One region of the Aeromicrobium sp. P5_D10 genome, then DNA from elsewhere that is predicted to be linked to it. Evidence: riboswitches for the same ligand, from Rfam matches in the RefSeq annotation. Region 1 holds a riboswitch; the other holds the start of a gene.

Region 1 (8,642 bases):
GATCACGATCATCATCACCTTGTTCGGCAGCCTGCTGGCGCTGGTCATCGGAGGCATCGGCGGAACGCTGCTGGCCTTCAAGGTACCCGTCGCGCGGCAGATCGTTCGGGCATACGTCGAGATCATCCGCGGCACTCCGCTGATCGTCCAGATCTTCTTCCTGTTCTTCGGTCTGCCGGTTGTCACCGGAAGCCCGCTGTCGGCGACAACCGCAGGACTCATCACGATCGGCGTCCACCACGGAGCGTATTTCAGCGAGCTCGTCCGTGGTGCGATCCAGGCCGTCCCGCTGTCCCAGATCGAGAGCTCGCGCTCATTGGGCATGTCCTGGGCGCAATCGCTGCGATTCGTCGTGGCACCGCAAGCGTTGCTGCAGGCTCTGCCGAGTCTGGGGAACCAGTTGGTGATCTGTTTGAAGGACACATCGCTCTTGGCGGTCATCGGCGTCAACGAGGTGACCCGCCAGGGCCAGATCGTGATCGCCAACACCTTCATGGCGTTCGAGATCTGGATACTCGTCGCGGTCCTCTACTTCGTCATGACCAGTCTGTTGAGCCTCGTGATTCGTCGCGCGGAACGCAGCCTGGGCAAGTTCCTCCCAGAAAGCACGATGCAATGACACGCGCCCATGAGATCGAACTTCCCCGTGAGGAAGTCGCGGTGAACATCAGCAACCTCAGCAAGGCCTACGGCGGCAATCACGTCCTGAGAGGTATCGACCTGCAGGTCAACGCCGGCCAGGTCATGTGTCTCATCGGCCGATCGGGATGCGGGAAGTCGACGCTGTTGCGATGTATGAACGGTCTGGTGACTCCCGAGTCTGGGAGCGTCAACATCCTGGGACGTGAACTGGGTCAGACGAACCTGAACGAACTGCGAACCAGCGTCGGGATGGTGTTCCAGAGCTACAACCTCTTTCCCCATATGCGGGTTGTCGACAACGTCGCAGCAGGGCCACGCAAGATCCTGAAGCTCGGCAAAGAAGAGTCGATCCGGATTGCCCGGGAGAAGCTGGAGCATGTCGGGCTTGCCGAGAAGGCCGATCATTGGCCGTCCCAGCTGTCCGGTGGGCAACAGCAGCGGGTCGCCATCGCACGTTCGTTGGCGATGAATCCCAAGGTGCTCCTCCTCGACGAGGTGACTGCGGCGCTGGATCCGGAGACGGTCGGCAGCGTGCTCGCGGTCATCCGCAATCTCGCGAGTGAGGGTATGACGATGGTGCTCGTCACCCACGAGATGTCATTCGCCTATGAGGTCAGCGACCTGGTCGCGTACATGGAGGAAGGCAAAGTCGTGGAGGTCGGAAAGGCGAAAGAGATCCTTTCGAATCCCTCCGATCCTCGGACCCGCACGTTCTTGTCGCGAACCCTCCCGTCGACGGCGATCCCGACGTTCGACGTCGGCGGTGACGAGCAATGACGGCATCGACCGTCTTGGTGGTCGGTGCCGGTGTGATGGGCGCGTGGACCGCGGCAAGCCTGGCCGCGGACGGCTTCGACGTGACATTGGCCGATGCCCTCCCACCCGGAAATGCGCGGGGCTCGTCTGGCGGTGAGAGCCGGACCATGAGGTTCGCGCACGGTTCGGATGATCTACTCACCGAGTGGGCGATCCGATCGTCGCAGATGTGGTCCCACCTCGATCAGGGATGGCACGAGTCGTTGACCGCCAGGGCAGGCGCGAGCTGGCTCGTGCCCGACGACGCGGATGCGTCGTGGGAATCGACCAGTGCGAGCACGATGGCCGGCCTGGGTGTCGACTGCAGGTGGCTGAGCAAGGACGAGCTCTCACAGATGTACCAGGGCACGGGGATCCGCGGATTCGAGCGTGCGCTGTACGAGCCCGCGGCCGGCCTGCTCTACGCGCGCAGATCGGTCCGCGCTGTCGTCGCGCTGGCGCGTGAGCGCGGTGTGAAGCTGATCCAGACGCGGGTCACACCCGCGCCTGACGGCGGCCTGAGGTTCAGCGACGGCGATGCCCCTCGACCCGACCAGGTCGTGTGGGCCTGCGGTCCGTGGCTCGAAGGGCTGTTCGATGAGGTGTCGATCACCGCACTGCGACAAGACATCTTCTACCTGGGCGGCACTGCCCTGACGATCGACGGCTCGCCATTGTGGCTGGATCGTCTCGGCATGGTCTACGGCAGCGGGGATCTCACGGGTCGTGGCATCAAGGTCAACACCGACCGCGCCTTCGTCGAAATAGACCCCGATCGCATGGAACGGATGGCCGACCAACAGGGTCTGGCCGAGCTACGGGCCTACCTGCAGCGACACTTCCCGGGCCTCGCCGACCGTCCGGTCACCGGTTCGGAGACCAATCAGTACGAAATGTCCGTCAACGGAGACTTCATCATCGGCCGGCTTCCCGGCCGCGAATCGTGGTGGATCGTCGGCGGCGGCTCCGGTCAGGCTTTCAAACACGGACCGATGATCGGCCGCGAGGTGGCCAGGCAGATGACCGGTCAACCGGCGACGACACCTCGGTTCTCGCTGAGCGCAGCCCGGGTCAGCTCCGGAACAGCCAGCGTCTTCGGCTGAACAGCCGCTCGTTCTTTCACCCTTACTTCTAGGAGTTCCACTCATGCAGACGCAGCTCGCAGCTGGCCTGTCCACCCACGCCGTCAACCTCGGCTCCGACACCCAGACCCGTCCATCGCGTGCGATGCGCGAGTTCATGCTCGACGCCGAGGTCGGTGACGAGCAGGCTTTCGATGATCCGACCACCCGGGCATTGGAGGAACGTGTCGCCGAGCTACTCGGTCATGAAGCGGGCGTCTTCATGCCCTCAGGCACGATGTGCAATGAGATCGCCGTGCGCCTGCACACCGGCGGTGGTGGCGATGAGGTGCTCGCTGAGGCCACCTCGCATCTGATCAACGCGGAAGCAGGGGGACCAGCGGTGCTCTCGGGGGTCGTCGTCACCTCGATCCGCGGCGAAAGAGGTGTGTTCTCGGCAGACCAGGTCACGTCAGCCGTCAGGGGCGCCAGTCGCTACGCGCCGAGGACGAAACTGCTGTGCGTCGAGCAGACCGCCAACGCAGGCGGAGGCCGGGTGTGGACGCTCGACCAGATCACCTCGGTTGTCGATGCCGCGAAGGATCGGGGTCTTGCGACCCATCTGGACGGGGCCCGACTGCTGAACGCCTCAGTGGCAAGTGGTGTGTCGGCCGCTGACTTCGCGTCGATCTTCGACTCGGCATGGCTCGACTTCTCCAAGGGTCTGGGCGCCCCCGTCGGCGCAGTTCTGGTGGGATCTCAGGAACTCGTCACCGAGGCTTGGCGGTACAAGCAGATGTGGGGCGGGGCGATGCGGCAGTCCGGCATCATCGCGGCGGCCGGTCTCTACGCGCTCGACCACAACGTCGAACGTCTCGCAGAGGATCATGAGAACGCCAAGGTCTTGGCACGTGGTCTCGCGACGATCGACGGTGTCGACATCGATCCTGAACTGATCGAGTCGAACATCGTGTACTTCGAGGTCGCCGACGCCCCGGCGTTCGAGGCGGGACTCGCGCAGCACGGAGTCGTCATGAACGCCAAGGGACCGCGACGGGTGCGAGCCGTGACCCATCTCGACGTATCTGCGGCGCAGATCCAAGAAGCCATCGAGGCGGCGAAGGCCGTACTCGGTTCATCCTGACACTTGCGTCATCACTCCCGGGGGGTAGATATGAGCACGACAGCATCGCAGCACCATCAGGACGCCGACTTCATACGGACACGTCGTAGGGCCATCACGGCCAGTGCGATCGGTACGGCGCTGGAGTGGTTCGACTTCAGCGTGTTCGCAGCGCTCGCCACGATCATCGGGGCGCAGTTCTTCGCAAGCGATGATCCTGTGCACTCGTTCTTGTCGGCCGTTGCGGTCTTCGGAGTCGGATTCCTGTTCCGCCCGTTGGGAGCGTTGTTCTTCGGTCACATCGGCGATGTCTACGGACGTCACAAGGCGTTGGCGCTGACGATCATGGTGATGGGTGCATCGACGCTGCTCCTCGCGGTATCGCCCAACCGGGAGACTGCCGGAATCCTCGGCCCGGTGCTGCTGGTGTTGGCGCGGATCGGCCAGGGATTCTCTGCGGGCGGTGAGTTCGCCGGTGGCGCGGCGTTCATCGTCGAATACGCGCCGCCGGAGAAGCGGGGGCTCTTCGGCAGCATCCACTACATGGCGCTGATCTTCGGCAACCTGATCGGCGCGGTCATGGTGGCCGTCTTGCTGCGCGTGCTGTCGGAGGACCAGATGGCGCAGTTCGGCTGGCGGATACCGTTCGCGTCCGGGCTGATCGTGGCTGTCCTCGGCTTCTGGATGCGCAGGAAACTGGCCGACACGCCGGCATTCGCGATGGAGAGCGACGCCCGCGAAACGCGTCCGCTCGCGTCGGTCGCGCGCAAGCAGAAGATGCAGATCCTCCGGGGCGCCGGGTTGGTGGTCGGGTTCACGATCGCGAACTACACGTACATCAACATGCAGGGCTTCGTCGTGACCTTCGGCGATCTCAGTCCGATCGACGTCAGCTTGATGTACAGCCTCTCGCTCCTCGTGCAGATCCCGCTGATCGGCGTGTTCGGCGCCATCTCCGATCGTGTCGGACGGCGTCCTGTCATGTTGGCCGGCATCATCGCGATCGGACTCTCGGTGTTTCCGACCTTTGCACTCGTCACCAGTGGGAGCGTGTGGCTGGGCTTCCTGGGGCTGGCGTTGATGGCCGCGTCGATCGGGATGTACGCCGGTCCGTTCACGGCCGCGATCACCGAGATGATGCCGATCGCCACCCGGTACAGCTCGATCTCCATCTCCTACGGCTTGGCCGTGGCGATCTTCGGCGGCACCGCGGGCTACATCGTGGCATTCCTGCGCGAACAGACCGGTGACACCGTCGCACCCGCGCTGTTCTGCATCGCCGCAGTGGGCGTGACGCTCGGTACCGTGTTGCGCATGCGTGAAACCGCTCCGTCGCTCAGCCGCGAGAATCAGGATGTCTAGATGATCATGTCGGTCACGGGTCCGGTCGGCCCCGACCAGCTCGGTCTCACGCTGATGCACGAGCACCTGCTGATCAACCAGGTCAGGGAGCAGCGGCGGACCGGTCTGGTCAATGACCACGAGGCTCTCGTGGCCGAACTCAAGGCATTCCATGCGGCGGGAGGTCGCACGCTCGTCGATCTGACGTCCGGTGAGCTGTCGGCCGGGGCTGCTCCCGATCCGGCGTTGCACTATTCGGGCGGAGGTGACGGCGGGGGTGCCAGATCGCACACACGTGGTCCGGCACATGTCGAGGAGCTTCGTCGATTGTCCGAGGAGTCCCAGGTACAGATCATCGCCGGAACAGGCCACTATCGGGACCCGTACCTCGACAAACGCTGGTTCGACGAGCATTCCGTCGACCAGATCGCCGATCTGCTCGTCCAGGACCTCGTGGACGGATTCCCCGGCACCTCGGTCCGCGCCGGCGTGATCGGTGAGATCGGATCGGACAAGTGGTTCATCTCCGCGGCGGAGGAGCGGTCGTTCCGGGCCGCGGCGAGGGCCAATGTGCGAACCGGCGCGGTGATCTCGACGCACGCTGCGCGGTGGCCGGTGGGTCTTGACCAACTCGCGATCCTGACGTCAGAAGGCGTCGATCCCAGTCACGTCATCATCGGGCACTGCGACTCGGTGCCGATCCCGGAATATCACCGCGACGTGGCGCGGTCGGGAGCGTGGCTGCAATTCGACGGAATCCGGTCGGCGCAGGGACTCGACTTCACCCGTCGTGTCGGGTGGGTCATCGACCTGTGCCGCGAGGGATTCATCTCGCGGCTGCTCCTCAGCCACGATGTCTGCACGACAGAAGACCTCAGCCACAACGGCGGGTGCGGATTCACTCTCGTGCCCGGCGCATTCCGCGCTGCGCTGGTGGCCGGCGGCTTGTCGGAGGACGAATGCGATCAGCTGCTCATCCGCAATCCCGCGGCCGCTCTGCTGGGCTCACACCACGTGTGAGCGCTAGTCCTCTTCCGAGGGGCTGCGACGTTCGAAGTTCTTGGCCGTCGCGGCGGCGGCGCGGTCGGCGTCCTTGTCGTGCAGTGCCTCGATGATGGCAGCATGCTCACGGCTGGAGTTCTGATCCGGTCCGCGGTTGCGCATGTAGAGGCTGTTGGCGCGGGTGAACAAGGTCTGGAGATTGTCGATCTCGGCGATCAGGAATCGGTTGTCGGTCCGGCTCACGAGCACGCCGTGGAATTCCATGTCGGCCAGCGCCGCTTCGGCCCAGTCATTGTTCTCCGCGGCGGCCAACAGACGCTGGTTGAGCGTCTCCATGTGGTCGATGTCATCGGGCGTGATGACCGGCGTTGCCGCGCGGGCCGCCAAGGTCTGCAGCGCCCCGAGGGGGGCCAGGATCTGTTCGATGTCGTCACCGCTGCTGGAGGCGACTGACGGCCGACGGCGGGGCGGCGCGTTCACGAGCCCGACCTTCTCGAGCTGGATCAGGGCCTCTCGGACGGGCGTGCGGCTGATACCGCACAGCTGGGCGATCGCGGCGTCGTCGATGATCTCTCCCGGCGTCAGTTCGCCCGACACGATGGAGGACTTGAGGTAGTCGTAGGCCGTCTCACGGGCGGACTTGACGACAGGAGGAGTGCGCATGTGTCTAATATATAGTATGGTGACGACGTCTTCGGGTAGGATCGCAGACACATAACTTCATCACGCTGATCGAACCGGAGCGGGAGAGCCCATCAGGGCGCCGAAGGAGCAACTCTCCCCAGAATCTCTCAGGCCACCGAACCGCTCCGGCCAGGCACCTCTGAAAAGTCAGGTCAATACCTGCGCCCACGGTGAAAGACGTTCACAGCGTCGAATCTCTCAGGCACCACGACAGAGCGGGGAGGCCGCGACGCGCACCGGGCGCGTCGAGTAGACGAAGGCCTCTCATGACCGACGATCGCGCGACTTCCGTTATTGCAGCCCGCAACACCGCCTTGTATGCCCAGCACGAGATGCTGGGTGCCTCGTTCACGACGTTCGCCGGCTGGAACATGCCGATCCGATACACCTCGGACCTCGAAGAACATCACGCAGTGCGCCGGACGGCGGGTCTGTTCGATCTGTCGCACATGGGCCAGATCGAACTGGCCGGCCAGGGAGCGGCTGAAGCGCTGGACGCCTCACTCGTCGGCTGGATCTCGACGGTCATGGTCGGTCGGGCGAAGTACAGCATGATGTGTGACGAAGCGGGCGGGGTGATCGACGATCTCGTCGTGTACCGGTTGGGGGAGGAACGTTTCCTCGTCGTCGCCAATGCGAGCAATCACACGACGGTTCTGACCCAGCTCGTGAGTCGTTGCGCGCCGTTCGACGTCACGGTCGTGGACCGGTCGGAGACCGATGCGTTGATCGCCGTTCAGGGCCCGGCGTCCCTCGAGATCCTCCAGAGGGTGACCACTGCCGCCGTCGACGCGCTCAAGTACTACGCGATCATCAGCGGCGAGATCCGGCACGTGCCGGTGAAGATCGCCCGTACCGGATACACCGGCGAGGACGGTTTCGAGATCTACGTCAACCAGCACGAGGCGCCCGGTATCTGGGCGGCGCTGAGCGAGGCGGGTGTCGCGAGCGGCCTCCGGCCTGCCGGACTTTCCTGCCGGGACACGCTCCGCCTCGAGGCGGGGATGCCCCTGTACGGGCATGAGCTCGACCTGACCAGGACGCCGTTCGATGCGGGGCTGGGACGGGTCGTGGCCTTCGACAAACCGGGTGGCTTCGTCGGACGTGATGCGCTCCAGAAGACTTCGGAGCAATCCGTCCACCACGTCCTGGTGGGCCTCGAGCTGGAAGGACGTCGCGTCGCACGGGACGGTCAGACGGTTTTGATCAGGGGCACCGACGAGCCCGTGGGCCGCGTCACGAGCGGTGCGCCCTCTCCGACGCTCGAGCACCCCATCGCGATGGCCTACGTCGATGTCCACGTCAGCGAGGTGGGGACGCAGCTCGCAGTGGATGTGCGCGGCCGACGCGAACCCGCCCGAGTAGTGCCCTTGCCGTTCTACCGCCGTCCTCGCTGATCACCACCACACCAGGAGAATTTCATGAGCATTCCCGCTGACCTGAAGTACACGGCCGATCACGAATGGGTCCGGCTCGACGGCGACACGGCGATCGTCGGAATCACCGCCTACGCTGCCGAAGCGCTGGGCGACGTCGTCTATCTCGAACTTCCCGAGATCGGCGCCAGCATCACACACGGTGTTGCCTGCGGGGAGATCGAATCGACCAAGTCGGTCAGTGATCTCCTTGCGCCTGCAGACGGCGAGGTCGTGGGGATCAATGCCGATATCGTCGACGACCCGGGCGCCGTCAACACCGACCCGTACGGCGCAGGCTGGCTGATCAGCATCCGCGTCACAGGTGCGCTCGAACTGTTGAGTCCCGAGCAGTACGCATCCCTGACTGGCGCAGGGGCATGAGCATCCTCGATGAGCAGCTCGAGACGTTCGACCCCGACGTCTACGCGGCTATCGAGGCCGAGCGGGGGCGCCAGCAGGACACGCTCGAAATGATCGCGTCGGAGAATTTCGCGCCGGTGGCGGTCATGCAGGCTCAAGGGTCGGTGCTGACCAACAAGTACGCCGAGGGATATCCGGGCCGCAGGTACTACGGCG
Region 2 (8,642 bases), on a different contig from region 1:
GCGGCCACGGCCAGCCTGTTGTACGCCTTCCCGTTGCTGCTGCTCGGCGACTCCACCGGGACGGTCGCCGACCTGGCCAACGTCTTCGGCTGGGCGTTCACGATCTGGGGTGTCGCACTCTATTGGTGGGGCGGCATCTTGTACGCCTTCCAAGTCCGGCGGCTGCTCGCCACGACTGAGCGCGTCCTGCGGAGCTGACGATGACCCAGCCGGACTCTGCCAGTCGTGCTGAAGGTCTGCTCGAGCAGATCGCCGACACGGCGTTGGACGACGACTACTACGTCGTGCGGTCCGGAACCCAGCGCAGCCGTGAGTTCAACACGGTCCTGACGGCCGTCGTGCTCGGCATCTTCGCGCTGTTGGTGTCGATCGCCGCGATCCAGACCAGATCGGATCGTCCGACCACCGAGCGGGAGCGCGCGACGCTCATCTCGGATGTCGACGCCCGCAAGGAGCTGCTCGCCAGCCGCGAGAAGACCGCCGATGACCTGCGCGTGCAGGTCGCCGAGCTCTCCTCCGCGGTCAACCGGTTCGATCCGGCCTATCAGGAACTGCGGTTGATGTCATCGGACCTTCCTGCCACGGGTCCGGGGATCACGGTGCGGGTCGCCCCGGCGCAGTCGTCCGATGGACAGATTCAGGAAAGCGGCCGGATCCGCGACAGCGATCTGCGGATCATCGTCAACGGACTTTGGTACGCGGGCGCGGAAGCCGTCTCGGTCAACGGAAATCGGATCGGCTCCCTGTCGGCGATTCGCACCGCCGAAGATGTCATCAAGGTCAACTACCGCGGCGTCGCGCCGCCGTACGTCGTCGAGGCGATCGGCGATTCCGACTCGCTCGCGAATCGGTTCAAGGACAATCCGGCCGGGCGATACTGGGCTTCGCGCCATGACAATGCGGGAGTGGGCTTCGACGTGACACCATCATCGAAGTTAACTCTTGGAGTAGTCCCCGAAAAAAGGCTCACGATCCGCCACGCTGAAGCCGTCAAGGAGCAAGAATGATCGCGATTCTCGGTCTGGCGATCGGGGTGGTGGCCGGGCTCGTGTTCGAGCCCACCGTGCCGACCGGACTGCAGCCCTATCTGCCGATCGCCATCGTGGCGGCGCTCGACGCCGTCATCGGAGCCTTCCGTGCCCTGGGTGAACGGCGTTTCGATGATCGGGTCTTCGTGGTCTCGTTCATCTCCAATGTCGTGATCGCGGCATTCATGGTCTACCTGGGCGATCAGCTGGGCGTCGGTTCACAGCTCTCGACCGGTGTCGTCGTCGTGCTCGGTATCCGTATCTTCGCCAATGCGGCAGCTATCCGTCGACGGATCTTCCATGCCTGAGAAGCCCACGTACGAACGCTCCCGTCGCCGACCGTTCAAGGTCGGCGTGTCCCAGCTCGTCGTCGCCGTCCTGCTCGGTGGGCTTGCCTTCGCGATCATGGTTCAGGTGCGTGACGAGGATAAGGACGACTACTCCGGAGTGCGGGGAGAGAACCTCGTGGAGCTGCTCAAGTCACTCGACTCGGCCAATGAACGTCTCACCGCTCAGATCGACGATCTGAGTGCGACCCGAGATGATCTGCTGAGCAGCACCAAACGTTCCAAACAGGCTCAGAAGCAGGCCAAACAGCGTGCGGAACAGCTGGCGATCCTCGCCGGGAGCGTCGGTGCGACCGGACCGGGGATCGAGGTCGTGATCAGCGATCCGGACAAGAAGATCGACGCCGCCGGGTTGCTCGACGCGGTCGAAGAGCTGCGGGACGCGGGTGCCGAGGTCATCGCGATCAACGGCGTGGCGAGGATCGTCGCGCAGAGCTATTTCCTCGACGACGAGGATCAGATTCGCATCGGGGGACGGGAGATCAAGCGCCCGTACCGGATCGAGGCGATAGGCGATGCCAAGGTCCTTGCCCAGGCGGTAGGCTTTCCCGGCGGGTTGATCGCAGGGATCGAGATCCGTGGTGCCCAGGCGTTCGTGACCGAGCAGGACAAGATCACGATCACGGCATTGGCCGATGTGAAGAGCCCAGAGTACGCTCGACCGACATCCTGACCCAGATCTGACTTGACTCCCACTATCTGACCGACAGCGCAAGGAGCAACACGGTGATTCCTGAGGACCTCTACTACAGCGAAGAGCACGAATGGGTGCGTCTGGATGAGGACATCGCGACTGTCGGCATCACCGATTTCGCGCAGGACCAACTCGGGGACATCGTCTACGTCGAGCTTCCAGCCGTCGGAGACCGGGTCACGGCCGGGTCCGTCATCGGCGAACTCGAGTCGACCAAGTCCGTCAGTGACATCTACTCGCCGCTCAGCGGGGAGATCGTGGCCCGCAATGACGCACTCGACGGCGGTGCCGAGGTGATCAACTCGGATCCGTACGGCGAGGGCTGGCTGCTCAAGCTCCGGCCGCTCGACGAAGATCCGACGGCGACGCTTCTCGAAGCCGAGGCGTACAAGGCGCTCACCGCCACCTGATCAACATCCGATCTCGGGACAGGCGACTCGCATCGGGTGATAAGTTGAAGACGAAGCCTCAAGCCGCACTCTAGGTCGATCAACAGGAGAAATGCCGATGTCTACGCCGGAGCACGAGCCCGACGCCGAATCGTCTGCACCCGGCGCCGATCCATCTGCGCAGATCAGCGACCACACGACCCACATCCCGATACTCGACGCCGACACCGAAGAGCTGACGTCGTCGGATGTCTCCGCGGTGGAGAACCTGCCGGCCGGCAGTGCGATGCTTCTGGTCCAGCGCGGACCCGACTCGGGTGCCCGCTTCCTGCTCGACAGCGATGTCGTGACGGTCGGCCGCCATCCCGACAGCGATATCTTCCTCGACGACATCAGCGTCTCGCGTCGGCACGCGACATTCACCCGCAGCGATGCGGGCTATGCGATCGCCGATCTCGGCAGCCTCAACGGCAGCTACGTCAATCGCGATCGCATCGACGGCGAGGTCACACTGTCGGGCGGCGACGAGGTCCAGATCGGCAAGTACCGACTCATCTACTTCGCCGGAGCGCAGAAGTGACCGAACCGATTCCTGAGCTGTCCCGGCTCGGCATCGGCAAGGTGCTCGACGAACTGCTACCGGAGTTCGGTGACCTGACGATCACCAAGATCCGCTACCTGGAGTCCGAGGGACTCCTGGAGCCCGAGCGCACCCCGTCGGGCTACCGCAAGTTCTCGTTCCGCGACGTCGAGCGGCTGCGGTTCATCCTGCGGCAGCAGCGGGACAAGTTCTGGCCGCTCAGCCATATCCGCCAGGTCCTCGACGAGATGGACCGAGGTCAGGTTCCCGACACCGAGCAGACCGGCAAGACTCGTGTTCCGCACCTCAGTCTGGCCGATGACGGACTGCCGACGGAAGAGTCGTTCCTGGAGTCTTCCGGCAGCGCCCGGCTGTCACGGGCAGAGTTGCTCGAGTCGGCCCAGATCAGCTCCGAGACTCTCGATGCGATCGAGCAGTACGGGCTCATCACGCGCCGGCCGTCCCAGACCTATTACGACGCCACGGCACTGCACATCGCCTCGTTGGTGGGGGAGTTCGGTGAACTCGGGCTCGAGCCCCGGCACCTGAAGATGTTCAGTGCCGCAGCCGACCGCGAGGTCGCATTGTTCGAGCAGGTCGTGACACCGCGCGCGCGTCAGCTCGACAAGGATGCGACCGACCGCACCGTGGCGGGTCTTGCCGCATTGTCGATCCGGTTCCAATCGGTTTTGGTCAAGAGCCGACTGCGGGGCTGACCTGATGCGCGAACTCGAAGTGATCGGCGTCAGGGTCGAGATGCCGACCAACCAGCCGCTCGTCTTGCTGCGCGAGGCCGAAGGCGGCAGGTATCTGCCGATCTGGATCGGCGCGGTCGAGGCCTCGGCGATCGCGTACGCCGAACAGGGCACGGCAACAGCCCGACCCCTGACTCACGAATTGATGCAGAACGTCGTGTTGGCCTTGGGCGATGAACTTTCCGAAGTACGCATCTTCGACGTCAAGGAAGGTGTCTTCTTCGCCTCGCTGGTCTTCGCGTCGGGCGCCGAGGTCGATGCTCGTCCATCCGACTCGATCGCGTTGGCATTGCGGGCCGGAGCACGGATCATGTGCACAGAAGATGTCCTCGACGAGGCGGGGATCGTCTCGACGACCGACGAAGACCAGGAAGTCGAGAAGTTCCGTGAGTTCCTCGATGAAGTCGAGCCTGAGGACTTCGGGTGAGTGCCAACTCTCAAGTTTTACGTGAGGGTTGAGGGTTGCGACACGCCGGTGAACACGCTCGGTCGTTGACCCGGGAAACTCTCACCCTTAAGTTGAGGGTGCTGCCGAAGGTACACGGATGTAGTTCCGTCGCGGTAGTCTTCCCCCATACCAGCTTTGGAAGGCATTTCGCATGATCGAGTCACACGAGAGCGACGCCGCGGCGTCCGATGCGGCAGCAGCAGAGGCCAGCGACCAAGGTCTGTTGTTCAACGACGATGTCTCACCGTTGCCCATGGATGCGGGTTTCCGCGGTCCCACGGCGTGCAGCGCGGCTGGTATCACCTATCGACAGCTCGACTACTGGGCTCGTACGGGCCTGGTGGATCCGACTGTGCGCTCAGCGACCGGATCGGGCACCCAGCGACTCTATTCGTTCAAAGACATCCTGCTGCTCAAGATCATCAAGCGCCTTCTCGACGCCGGTGTATCGCTCCAGCAGATCCGCATCGCGATCGATCACCTGCGCGTTCGCGGAACCGATGACCTGACGCAGGTCACGCTGATGAGCGATGGCGCCAGCGTGTACGAATGCCGCTCGGCCGACGAGGTCATCGACCTGCTCCGCGGCGGACAGGGCGTCTTCGGCATCGCGATCGGTGGCGTGTGGAAAGAAATCGAAGGCTCGCTGCACGAACTGCCCAGTGAACGCGCGATCGACGCCGAGGCCACGCTGTCGGCCAATGACGAGCTGGCAGCCCGCCGTCAAGCCCGCCGCACCTCCTAACGCTCGCGAGTCACGTAATTACGGCCGGTAAGTCAGTCAATTACGCGGACGATGTGATTCAGTGACTCGCCGTAGGTGATTTGGTGACTCATCAGCGGTAGGGTGGAGGTGCTATCGACCGCGCGTGGGAGAGTTTCGTCCAGGCGACGCCGAAGGGGCAATTCCTCCCCGGAACCTCTCAGGCACAAAGGACCACGCGACTGAGGCAATTCTGAAGCACCTCTTCGATCACGACTGATCGCGGTGGGGTGACAGAAGGGGAGGCGTATCGTCCGCGCCTCTACCTTCGGAGTTCCTTTGTCCCACGACTTTGCCGACCGCCATATTGGACCGACCGCCTCCGATCAGGACGCGATGGTGCGCCGCATTGGTTACGACTCGCTGGATGCCTTGATGCAGGCCGCTGTTCCTGCCGGGATCCGCAGCACGTCGGCGCTCAACCTGCCGGCCGCCCAGACCGAGTCCGAAGCCCTTGCTGGTTTGCGATCGCTCGCCGAGCGCAATAACCCCGGTATCGCGATGATCGGTCTTGGCTATCACCCGACTGTGACGCCGGCAGTCATCCGTCGAAATGTGCTCGAGGATCCGTCTTGGTACACCGCCTACACGCCGTATCAGCCGGAGATCTCGCAGGGACGCCTGGAGGCACTGCTGAACTTCCAGACTGTCATCTCCGATCTGACCGGTCTCCCCACCGCGAACTCATCGCTCCTCGACGAAGGCACAGCGGTCGCTGAAGCCATGACGTTGATCCGCCGGGGCACCAGAGGCAAGGACTCCCTGCCGATCATCATCGACGTGGGTCTGTTGCCCCAGACGCTGGCCGTGACCCATACCCGCGCCGAGGCGCTCGGAATCGAGCTTCACGAGGCTGATCTCGCGGCTGGTGTTCCCGAGATCGAGGCAGCCGGCATCATCGTGGCCTATCCACGTGCCGATGGCCAGATCATCGATCCGCGGCCCGCGATCGAGGCTGCTCATGCGACCGGCGGTCTCGCGGTCGTTGTCGCGGACCCGTTGGCACTGGTGCTCCTGGCCTCGCCCGGCTCACTCGGCGCGGACGTCGTCGTGGGATCCACGCAGCGATTCGGTGTGCCGATGTTCTACGGCGGTCCACACGCAGGCTTCATGGCCGTCCGTTCCGGACTCGAACGTCATCTGCCGGGACGTCTGGTCGGCGTCTCGGTCGACAGCGCCGGACGTCCGGCGTACCGGCTTGCGCTGCAGACCCGTGAACAGCACATTCGCCGTGAGAAGGCGACCTCGAACATCTGCACCGCCCAGGTGCTGCTGGCGGTGACGGCCTCGATGTATGCGGTTTACCACGGTCCCGTGGGAATCCGCCGCATCGCGGAGAACGTCAACGCCGCCGCACGCACGTTGGCTTCGGGCCTGGTGAGCGGGGGAGTGGAGCTCGTTTCCGAGACGTTCTTCGACACCCTGGTGGCTCGGGTTCCTGGCCGGGCATCCGAGATCGTTTCGAAGGCACGTGCTGCGGGTGTTCATCTGCGTCTGATCGATGCCGACCATGTGGGTGTCGCAGCGAATGAGACGACTACCGATGATCATCTGCGCCTTGTATGGGGCGCGTTCGGCGTCGAGAGTGGCGACTGGCCGCAGACGTCATCGTCGCTGCCTGCCGAGTTGCTGCGCACAGACGAGATCTTGACCCATCCGGTGTTCCACGAGCACCACAGTGAGACCCAGATGCTGCGCTACCTCAAGAAGCTCAGCAACCGCGACTACGCGCTCGACCGGGGCATGATCCCGCTGGGCTCATGCACCATGAAGCTCAATGCCACCGCGGAGATGGAGCCCATCAGCTGGCCTGGATTCGCCGAGCTGCACCCGTTCGTGCCGGCCGAGGATGCCGCCGGCATGATCGAGCTGGTCGAGACGCTCGAGTCGTGGCTCGCGGAGGTCACGGGCTACGCAGGAGTGTCGATCCAGCCCAATGCCGGCTCACAGGGCGAGTTCGCCGGTCTTTTGGCCATCCGGGCGTACCACCGCAGTCGCGGCGACGAGCACCGCACGGTCTGCCTGATCCCGAGCTCGGCACACGGCACCAACGCCGCATCGGCGGTCATGGCCGGCATGCGCGTCGTCATCGTCAAATCGACCGACCAGGGCGAAGTCGACCTTGCTGACCTGCAAGCGCAGTGCGAGGCGCACAAAGACGATCTCGCCGCCATCATGGTGACCTACCCGTCGACGCACGGCGTCTACGAGCACGGCATCACCCAGTTGTGCGACATCGTGCACTCCCACGGCGGGCAGGTGTACGTGGACGGAGCAAATCTCAACGCGCTGCTCGGGCATGCCCAGCCCGGTGTCTTCGGCGGCGATGTCTCACATCTGAATCTGCACAAGACGTTCTGCATCCCGCACGGCGGCGGCGGGCCGGGCGTCGGACCGGTTGCCGTGGCAGAACATCTTGTCCCGTTCCTGCCCACACACCCGTTGCATCCGATCGAGAGCAAGCGCGACGGCATCGGCGCGATCAGCGCTTCACCGTACGGCTCCGCAGGTATCCTGCCGATCCCCTACGCGTACGTCGCGATGATGGGTGCCGAAGGCCTGACCGACGCGACATCGGTGGCAGTGCTCTCGGCCAACTACATCGCCAAGCGGCTCGAAGATGCCTTCCCGGTGCTGTACACCGGCGACAACGACCTCGTGGCGCACGAGTGCATCCTCGACCTGCGTCCGATCCTCAAGCAGGCAGGTTTGTCGATCGACGACGTCGCGAAGCGACTTATCGACTACGGCTTCCACGCCCCCACCATGAGCTTCCCGGTCCCGGGAACGTTGATGGTCGAGCCGACAGAGTCCGAGGATCTCGCCGAGATCGATCGATTCTGCGACGCGATGCTCGCGATCCGAGCCGAGATCGACCAGGTCATCTCCGGCACCTGGCCAGAGGGCGACAACCCTCTGGTGCACGCTCCCCACACGATGCGCACGCTGGTCGACTGGCAGCACGCCTACGACCTTGAACTGGGCTGCTTCCCGTCCGGCAGCCTCGACGACAAATACTGGCCGCCCGTGGGCCGGATCGACCAGGCCTACGGAGACCGCAACCTCGCGTGCTCCTGCCCGCCGATCGAAGCGTTCGCCGAGTAGCTCAGGCCCGGGTGGTCCACCAGGTCACGATCTGGTCGGCCACCGGCCCCGGGGTGCGGACCCACTGGACGTGATCATTGCTTCCGCCCTCGGGGACGGCGTCCTTGGTGTAGATCCAGCGGGTCGTCTTCGCGGACGTCAGGAACCGGTCGACGTACGCCTTGTTGGCCTTGGACGGCGCGAATGAATCGCCTTGCAGGTGCACGATGAGTGACGGAGTGGTGTGGGCGGCGTCGGCTCGGAACGGGGGGTGGCCGGTGCGGATGAACCGGCCCCACTCGTTCATCAACGTGCGCGCGCCCGGACCGCCGAAGAACGGTTTGGGGACATAGCCCCACAGGCGGGACACGACGGGGACGCCGAGCCCCATGAACACCAGGGGAACGCCGCCATACGGATAGTTCTTGTACCAGGGGATCGCCGCCCCCACGCCCACGAATCCGTCGCACGGCACATGGTTGAGCTCGTGCCCGGCGGCGAGCTGCGCGCCGATGCTGTGGCCCAGCAGGATCACGGGACGATTGGAGTTCTCT

What was found. A riboswitch is a leader RNA that binds a small molecule or an ion and turns the genes downstream of it on or off. The one in region 1 is predicted to bind glycine.
Region 2: it holds a riboswitch for glycine, as region 1 does, so the genes downstream of both, gcvP (aminomethyl-transferring glycine dehydrogenase) here and gcvT (glycine cleavage system aminomethyltransferase GcvT) in region 1, are expected to answer to the same signal.

What each region holds. Positions count from the first base shown of each region.
Region 1 is NZ_JBFUME010000002.1:677,288-685,929, forward strand. Features, by position in the region: gene ACXJKC_RS05000 (amino acid ABC transporter permease) at 1-619, shown strand, start outside; gene ACXJKC_RS05005 (amino acid ABC transporter ATP-binding protein) at 616-1,419, shown strand; gene ACXJKC_RS05010 (NAD(P)/FAD-dependent oxidoreductase) at 1,416-2,540, shown strand; gene ACXJKC_RS05015 (threonine aldolase family protein) at 2,584-3,642, shown strand; gene ACXJKC_RS05020 (MFS transporter) at 3,673-4,983, shown strand; gene ACXJKC_RS05025 (phosphotriesterase family protein) at 4,984-5,982, shown strand; gene ACXJKC_RS05030 (GntR family transcriptional regulator) at 5,986-6,627, opposite strand; glycine riboswitch at 6,698-6,781, shown strand; glycine riboswitch at 6,782-6,872, shown strand; gene gcvT (glycine cleavage system aminomethyltransferase GcvT) at 6,915-8,045, shown strand; gene gcvH (glycine cleavage system protein GcvH) at 8,070-8,447, shown strand; gene glyA (serine hydroxymethyltransferase) at 8,444-8,642, shown strand, end outside.
Region 2 is NZ_JBFUME010000001.1:70,665-79,306, forward strand. Features, by position in the region: gene ACXJKC_RS00370 (CDP-alcohol phosphatidyltransferase family protein) at 1-198, shown strand, start outside; gene ACXJKC_RS00375 (DUF881 domain-containing protein) at 201-1,007, shown strand; gene ACXJKC_RS00380 (small basic family protein) at 1,004-1,336, shown strand; gene ACXJKC_RS00385 (DUF881 domain-containing protein) at 1,329-2,048, shown strand; gene gcvH (glycine cleavage system protein GcvH) at 2,102-2,479, shown strand; gene ACXJKC_RS00395 (FHA domain-containing protein) at 2,577-3,038, shown strand; gene ftsR (transcriptional regulator FtsR) at 3,035-3,754, shown strand; gene ACXJKC_RS00405 (bifunctional nuclease family protein) at 3,759-4,220, shown strand; gene ACXJKC_RS00410 (MerR family transcriptional regulator) at 4,393-4,986, shown strand; glycine riboswitch at 5,102-5,191, shown strand; gene gcvP (aminomethyl-transferring glycine dehydrogenase) at 5,284-8,109, shown strand; gene ACXJKC_RS00420 (alpha/beta fold hydrolase) at 8,111-8,642, opposite strand, start outside.